2 linked regions of the Rubinisphaera italica genome follow. The protein of the gene in region 1 binds, or shares a complex with, the protein of each later gene. Links are inferred from orthologs where the notes say so. Each region holds a gene or a part of one and is shown on either strand. Other genes may lie near its edges.

The links.
Region 2: the proteins of carB (region 1) and carA are in contact, whole or in part, in a solved structure (PDB 1KEE), measured with the Escherichia coli proteins. The link is inferred for Rubinisphaera italica from one-to-one orthologs.

Annotation. Positions count from the first base shown.
Region 1 is NZ_SJPG01000001.1:2,449,713-2,454,568, reverse strand. What follows is about bases 471-4,333. They hold carB (carbamoyl-phosphate synthase large subunit), read right to left. Parts: upstream 3,941-4,333; coding sequence 671-3,940; downstream 471-670. Other genes in these bases: Pan54_RS09300 (ATP-binding response regulator), read left to right, coding at 471-546. Outside these bases: more of Pan54_RS09300, read left to right, coding at 1-470; Pan54_RS09290 (4a-hydroxytetrahydrobiopterin dehydratase), read left to right, coding at 4,646-4,856. UniProt on the Escherichia coli protein: Large subunit of the glutamine-dependent carbamoyl phosphate synthetase (CPSase).
Region 2 is NZ_SJPG01000001.1:3,350,516-3,353,805, forward strand. The notes cover bases 497-3,290. They hold carA (glutamine-hydrolyzing carbamoyl-phosphate synthase small subunit), read left to right. Parts: upstream 497-1,220; coding sequence 1,221-2,360; downstream 2,361-3,290. Other genes in these bases: Pan54_RS12440 (ArsR/SmtB family transcription factor), read left to right, coding at 634-1,047; ndk (nucleoside-diphosphate kinase), read left to right, coding at 2,535-2,999; Pan54_RS12455 (TrmH family RNA methyltransferase), read left to right, coding at 3,124-3,290. UniProt on the Escherichia coli protein: Small subunit of the glutamine-dependent carbamoyl phosphate synthetase (CPSase).

The DNA of each region.
Region 1 (4,856 bases):
TCAATTGTTGAGCTCAAACTTCGTTACTGCATTCATAATGACATCCGTTTGATTTCTCCCTTCATCGAAGAGTTGAAGTCGAATTTGTCTTCCCGTACAGAATTATCGACCACCACCATTACCCGGATACTCATCTCTGCTGAAGAGGCTCTGATGAATAGCATCGTACATGGAAATTTAGAGATCAGTTCTGAAATCCGAGAAACTTCGATGGCTGAATATCACGACATGATCGAGACACGTGCGCAAGATCCTCAATATCAAAATCGACGAGTTTCCCTGGAAATCAGTTTGAATCCAGTACGATTTCAACTCACGATTCAAGATCAGGGAATCGGGTTTGATCTTTCAAACATTAAAGATCCCCGTGATGAAAAATACATCAGCCGAGCGAGCGGTCGAGGGATGTTATTGATGCAAACTTTTATGGATTCCGTCGAATACAGCGATCACGGTCGTTGCATCTGCATGACCAAGATGATTCCGCAGAATATGCCAGAATCGGACCAGAAATTGAATGCATTGAACTTCTGCAAGCCCTGCTAAAAATTCAATCACTCGCAATTCGAAAACACAGCGACAAGCGAGTGAATCAACTCACTCGCTTGTCGCTTCATGCTTTCAAAATTTCGTTCGCTGATTCGCGCATCGATCGATTCTCATCGGTCAGTCACATCGAATCATTCATGTCATCCATCCAGTCCTGCAATGCTCGGACCTTCGGCGTTGGGTTAGAGGCAAAGGCTTCGAGAGCATCAATCACTGCCAGACATCCCGGCAAGGTCGTTACGCATGGCACACCATAAGCAACTGAGGCGGCTCGAATTCGACCTTCATCTGTTGATGGGCCGCGTTTACTGGGCGTGTTAAAGATAAAGGCGATTTCATCGTTTGCCATATAATCGAGCAAGTTCGGACGGCCTTCCTGAACCTTCCTAACAACATGCACTGGAATGTCAGCAGCCTGCAATGCAGATGCGGTTCCAGAAGTGGCCACGAGTTCGTAACCGAGTTTGCTCAAGCGACGAGCAGGCTCGATGATTCGGTCTTTAAACTGACCGGCCATACTGATAAAGATTTTTCCGCTTTCGGGAATGATTGAACCCGCAGCGATCTGACTTTTTGCAAAGGCTTCTGCAAAGGTTTCAGAAATCCCCATAACCTCGCCGGTCGATAACATTTCTGGGCCGAGAACAATATCGACACCTGGAAAGCGGGAGAATGGAAAGACAGATTCTTTGACAGAAGTATGTTTCGGAATCATCTCCGACGTAACCCCCTGCTCTTTTAGCGAGACACCCGCCATCACTTTTGCGGCGATGCGAGGCAATGAGATCCCCGTGGCCTTGGAAACGAACGGCGAAGTCCGACTGGCTCGTGGGTTCACTTCGAGCACATACACATCCATATTGCCATCCTGCTCTTTGACGGCATATTGAATGTTCATCAGGCCACGAACTTCGAGTTTATCTGCCAGGGCATAAGTCGCCTGACGAATTTCCTCAATGGTCTTCTCGGGAAGCGAATGCGGCGGGATGGCACAGGCGGAGTCACCCGAGTGGATTCCGGCTTCTTCAATATGCTCCATAATCCCGCCAACGATAGTCGTTTCTCCATCGGAAATCGCATCGACATCGACTTCGATCGCATCCTGTAAAAACTTATCAACGAGTACAGGTCGATCCGGAGACGCATTGACCGCCTCAGTCATATAACGAATCAGTTCAGATTCCTGATAGCAGATCTGCATCGCACGTCCGCCAAGCACATAACTGGGACGCACTAGCACGGGATAGCCGATTTGAGCGGCTGTCGACTGGGCTCCTTCGACATCACTGGCAATACCATTCGGCGGTTGCTTCAAGCCAATGGAGTTCAAGATCTCCTGGAATCGTTCACGGTCTTCAGCGGCATCGATACTGTCTGGCGTTGTCCCGATGATTGGCACTCCGGCTGCTTCTAGCCCCTTCGCGAGATTCAATGGAGTTTGACCACCGAACTGAACAATCACGCCATCTGGTTTGATGCGATCACAAATATTGAGGACATCTTCGAGGGTTAATGGCTCGAAGAAGAGAATGTCTGAAGTATCGTAGTCGGTCGAAACCGTTTCAGGATTCGAGTTGACCATGATGCTCTCGATGCCAAGATCTTTGAGAGCAAATGCCGCCTGACAACAACAGTAATCAAATTCGATCCCCTGCCCGATGCGGTTCGGACCACCACCTAGAATCATGATTCGCTGTGGCTTCTCAGGTTTTCGAGCCGGCGATTCATCTTCCTGCTCATAGCTCGAATAGTAATAGGGAGTGTAGGCTTCAAACTCAGCCGCACAGGTATCAACTTGTTTGAAGACCGGTTCAAGCCCCTGCTTTTTACGATAATCGCGAATCTGCAGTTCAGAAACATTCCACCAGCCCGCGAGTTGCTGATCGGAAAAACCTGCTTTCTTGGCTTTGACAAGAAGTTCCATAGGGCAGGACTGAACGCTGCTATACTTTTTCAATTCCAACTCAAGTTGAACGATTTCTTCGAGGTGCCGCAGGAACCAGAAATCGACTTGAGTCAGTCGATGCACTTCTTCGATCGACATGCCCGAGAGCAACGCATAGCGGATGTAGAAGACTCGATCTGAGTTCGGAATGGAAAGCTTGCTGCGGATCTCATCTTCTTCAGGGCGAAGTGAACTTTCCCATAAGTCTTTCTTCCCGCCACCGAGTCCAAAGTGACCGATTTCCAGGCCTCGTAGAGCTTTCTGGAATGATTCCTTGAAAGTTCGGCCAATCGCCATCGTTTCGCCGACGGATTTCATCTGAACTGTCAGAACAGAATCAGCGTCTGGGAATTTTTCGAATGTCCAGCGTGGGAATTTTGTCACCACATAATCGATTGTCGGCTCGAAACAGGCGAGTGTTTCGCGAGTGATATCGTTCGGAATTTCATCCAGAGTGAACCCAACTGCTAATTTGGCTGCGATTTTGGCAATCGGAAAACCCGTCGCTTTCGATGCCAGAGCACTTGAACGGCTGACACGTGGATTCATCTCAATAATAATCATTCGCCCGGTTTCGGGCTGAATCGCAAACTGGACATTGGATCCACCTGTCTCAACTCCAATTTCACGCATGCAGGCAATCGTGGCATCCCGCATCATCTGGTATTCTTTGTCAGATAGAGTTTGTGCAGGAGCGACAGTAATCGAGTCGCCTGTGTGGATGCCCATTGGATCAAAGTTCTCAATGGCGCAGATAATGACACAGTTGTCATTCTTATCCCGCATCACCTCCATCTCATACTCTTTCCAACCGAGAGCAGATTCATCAATCTGAACTTCTGTCACTGGAGAGAGCTTGAGTCCCTGACGAATTTTCTCTTCAAACTCCTGCCGGTTGTAGGCAATTCCACCACCAGAACCACCCAAGGTATAACTGGCGCGAATAATCAGAGGTAGGCCGATTTCTTCAAGCACTGCCAGTGCTTCGTCCATCGTGTGCACAATCTCCGAGCGAGGGACATCGAGACCGATACCAACCATCGCCTTTTTGAACTGTTCACGCTCTTCGGCTTTGGCAATGACCTTTGCATCGGCTCCGATCAATTCGACATTGTACTTTTCCAGAATCCCTCGATTGTAGAGATCCATAGCCGTGTTCAAGCCGGTTTGTCCACCTAATGTAGGCAAAATCGCATCCGGCTTTTCAATTTTGATAATCTCTTCCACATACTGCCAGGTAATCGGCTCGATGTATGTCCGATCTGCCGTATCGGGATCGGTCATAATTGTGGCAGGATTGGAATTCACGAGAACGACTTCATAGCCCAGTTCTCGAAGAGATTTACAGGCTTGTGTGCCGGAATAATCAAATTCGCAGGCTTGTCCAATGACAATTGGTCCTGATCCGATGATTAGAATTTTGTGCAGATCGTCGCGACGCGGCACGTTTCTCCTACCTTCCCTCTTGAAGTCTTAGTTGCGAACACATTCTCAGAATCGTGATCTGCAATCCCTCGCAGAATTCTCTGCTGTTCATCCAGATTGAGTCTATCTCTTATCGAAGCGCATGGAAACCACGTCAGATTAACAGTCCTATGCTCAGATGCAACCGAGAGAACCCGAAGTGAACACTTCCCTGGAAAGTTCGCACATCAAATCAAACAGCATTGATGAATGTGAGTACAAAATTTCTCATATGTGTTTACGATGACATTGCGTATCGCAATTTACTCTGTGAGCAATAATATTTTGTATAATACAAGCTCGAAGCCCGGGTGAGCGTGGTCAACGATTGATACATTCGCCTGTACGATTATTTCCCTAAATCGCTGCATTTGCTCAGGCAAAACGCGTAAAATTGATTTTGGAAATGCGCCAGCGGCACACAACCCGAATTTTATATTGGAACAATGAACTCCTGCAGTTTGCAGATTACTGTAGCGGCTTTTTCATGGTTTGAGCCCTATATTTCCAGTCAATCACCGTCTACACATTCATAGAAACGGCTATATGACCCAGCTCAACTGAACATGATCATGGTTTCAATTCCGTTTAAATTCTGAATTCGAAGAATTGAGATCGAATTGTTGGCTCATTTCCATAAAATGAACAAGTGCCAGTCAACTCATTTTATTCATAGGAGATCAAAACATGCCTGCTCAAACTTGTGCGCAATTGACCGCCAGCAAATGTGTCCCTTGCGAAGGGGGAGTCGATAAATTAACGGGCGAACAAGCCGAAGAACAAAATAAAGAACTAACCGGTTGGGAAATCTGCCATAATGGAGAAAGAATCCGAAAGCATTGGACCGTAAAGAACTTTATGGCTGGTCTCGATTTTTTTAATTCCGTGGCCGAAATTG
Region 2 (3,290 bases), 900 kb from region 1 along the record:
CAATTGAGAGTTAATGATTCTATGCAATCACTTGATTTCATGGATATTGTCAACTTTCTCAGAAACTAATTAAAGTTTGGACCAATAATTGCTTATCAATCAAACGCTATATAAGGGATGTGGGTCAAATACAGGGATCCCTTGAAGATGATATTGACAATCTTCGATACCGAGAGATAATTTCGAATCGAATCCACGAGAAGACACTTTTCAAAAACTAACACATGAAATTTCGGCTACTGCCCTTTAAGGGCTAAGATTTGGGCCTCAAATAACTGTACCGCACTCCGTAGTTGTGCGGTACAACATCATTAACCCAAATTATTAGTAGGGAAGACGCACTTCATGATTGTCTTCACAGTGTTACCTGTTGAAGAATTCATCTTCACCAAAAGTTCACGAAAGTTCACTTAGTAAATTTCCTTAAATCTTGAAAAATTATCTGGTAAGACCAGTTGACATTCACTTGATTGACGATACGATCACTTAGAACTTTGTTACTACGAGGATAAGTAACTGAAACTTCTTATCCAACCATTTCGGAAATGTTCGCACGCTCAGAATAGTATTTCGTTAACAGCGTGCTTTTAAAAAATTACAGCTTCGTCACACGAAGCGAGGAAGGAAAAGCTGATGATTACCCCAATTAGTGAAACGAGTGTTGCACGCGAAAACAGTGTCATCCCGGATCGTACACCGATGGAAACCGAGATCGACGTTCAACTGGAAAAAGATCTGGTTCAGTCGTTCAAACTGCTGGCTGACGAAACCCGCCTGCGAATTCTATTTTACCTGCAGAGTTCTGGCGAATTGCATGTGACCGCACTTTGCGATCGACTCAAGCAGAGCCAGCCAGCTGTCAGCCATCACTTGGCTTTGATGCGAGTTGCCGGCTTGATCGAAGCTCGCCGTGATGGCAAGCACAACTTCTACTCGATCCGTAAGATTCACTTCTATCGTCTGATTTCTGAGTTCTTCTCAGCCATGAAAAACGACAGCAGCAACGACTTGCGATTCGAAGACTTCACAATTTCTCGTGAAGACTAGCCGACTTGAGCAATCTGATGAAGCCGTGAAGTTCATTCTTCACGGCTTTTTTTATGCACACACTTCAATACGTTCTAAACCGATTGAATCGTGTCGAACTTCCTTTTTTTTTCAGCTGGTCTCTGATAAATTTGGTTTGAAACCTGATCCCCAAAAGAGGAACTTTTCTACTTATGTCTCAACCCGTCAAACTCGCTCTGGCAGATGGTACAGTCTTTTCCGGAACCGCCTTCGGAGCAGAGGGCGAATCCTTTGGTGAAGTCGTTTTCAACACCAGCATGACTGGCTACCAGGAAATTATCACCGACCCATCCTATTGCGGCCAAATCATTGTGATGACCTACCCGCAAATTGGGAATTATGGGGTCAATCCTGAAGACATTGAAAGCAGTGGAACGGCTCTCAAAGGCTTCATCTGTCGAGAAGTTTGCGAGAAGCCGAGTAATTATCGAGCCACGCATTCCCTCTCCAGTTATCTGGCCGAACATGGTGTGATTGGAATGCAGGGGGTTGACACCCGCGCTCTGGTTCGTCGACTGCGAACTCAAGGTGCGATGACCGGTGTGATTTCTACTGTCGATCTGGATGATGCTTCTCTGGTTGCCAAAGCTCAACAATCGCCGGATTTGGTCGGACAGGATTATGTGAAAGCGGTTTCTGCCAAAGAAACGACCTGCTGGTCGGAAGCGCTTTCAGAACTGGCACGAACACCCGCTAATCAGACAACACTTCCTCCGAACAGCAAACGCCCGAAAGTTGTCGCGATTGATTACGGCATGAAATGGAATATCCCTCGGCACCTGGTCGATTGTGGATGTGATGTCGAAGTGATGCCAGGCACTTCGACTGCCGCCGAGATACTCGAACGGAATCCAGATGGCGTTTTCCTGTCCAATGGCCCAGGTGATCCCCGACCTCTGGACTATGCTGTGAATACAATTCGCGATTTGATCGGTAAAAAGCCGATATTCGGAATCTGCCTTGGCCAACAACTTCTTGGATTGGCGATGGGCGGAGAGATTTACAAACTGAAATTCGGACACCGGGGAGCCAATCAGCCGGTGATGAATAAGAAAACCGGCCGAGTCGAAGTAACTAGCCAGAATCATGGCTTTGCGATCAACGAAAAGACTCTGCCTGATAACGTTGAAGTGACTCACATCAATCTAAACGACAACACCGTTTCAGGAATCCGGCACAAAACCGAACCGGTCTTCGGAGTACAGTATCACCCCGAAGCCTCAGCTGGTCCGCACGACAGTCGTTATCTGTTTGATGAATTTATGCAATCGATGATTGGGGTCAATGTCTAGGGATTTGTATTCTGGCCCAATAACCCTCGAATTGTGTGCCACTGGCTTGGCCAGTGCAAATCGACACTAAGTACTAATGTTTCATACACTGGCAGAGCCAGTACCAGCCTGACGGGTCGATACTCCAAGGACTATATACCAACCTTCTACCTTTAACCTTCAAGACACACCGCCATGCCACAAGAGCAGACTTTAATTCTTTTCAAGCCCGATGCCATTCAACGTCGTTTGATTGGAGCATTGCTATCCCGGATTGAGAACAAGGGCTACAAAATTGCAGGATTGAAGATGCTGCAAGTGACGCCTGAACTGGCTCGAAAACATTATGAGGAACATGTTGAGAAGCCTTTCTACCCACACTTAGAATCATTTATCACCTCTGCACCAGTTGTTGCATTGGTTGTTGAAGGCCCGGATGCGATTTCTGTCATGCGTACCATGATGGGCAGTACGAATGGACGCGAAGCGAATCCGGGAACCATCCGCGGAGATTACGGCACCTCACGTCAAATGAACCTTATTCATGGCAGTGATGGCCCCGAAGCCGCTAAACGTGAGATCCCGATTTATTTTCAGGACAACGAATTGTGCGAATATTCGCTTTCACTGGCTGCATCTTTGATGGCTGCTGACGAATAATTTTCTAACTTCACTGAGCCGAGACAATCTGTAGGTTGGGTTAGCGAAGCGTAACCCAACCTACGACTGGAATCTTTTTTTAACCTCGTGTTGCTGTTGGAAGCGTCGTCTTCCAGACTGGAGTATGCCTCGTGATAGAAATCAAATTCCACATTTTCCAACGGTCAATCGCGCGATAACTTTCGTTTGTCGACTGCATCGTGAACGCGAATGGCGAGAACGGCATAGATGTTTTTATGCTGAAGGCTTGCGAAATTTTCTGCACGCCATCAATGCCCGCCAGCAGATCGC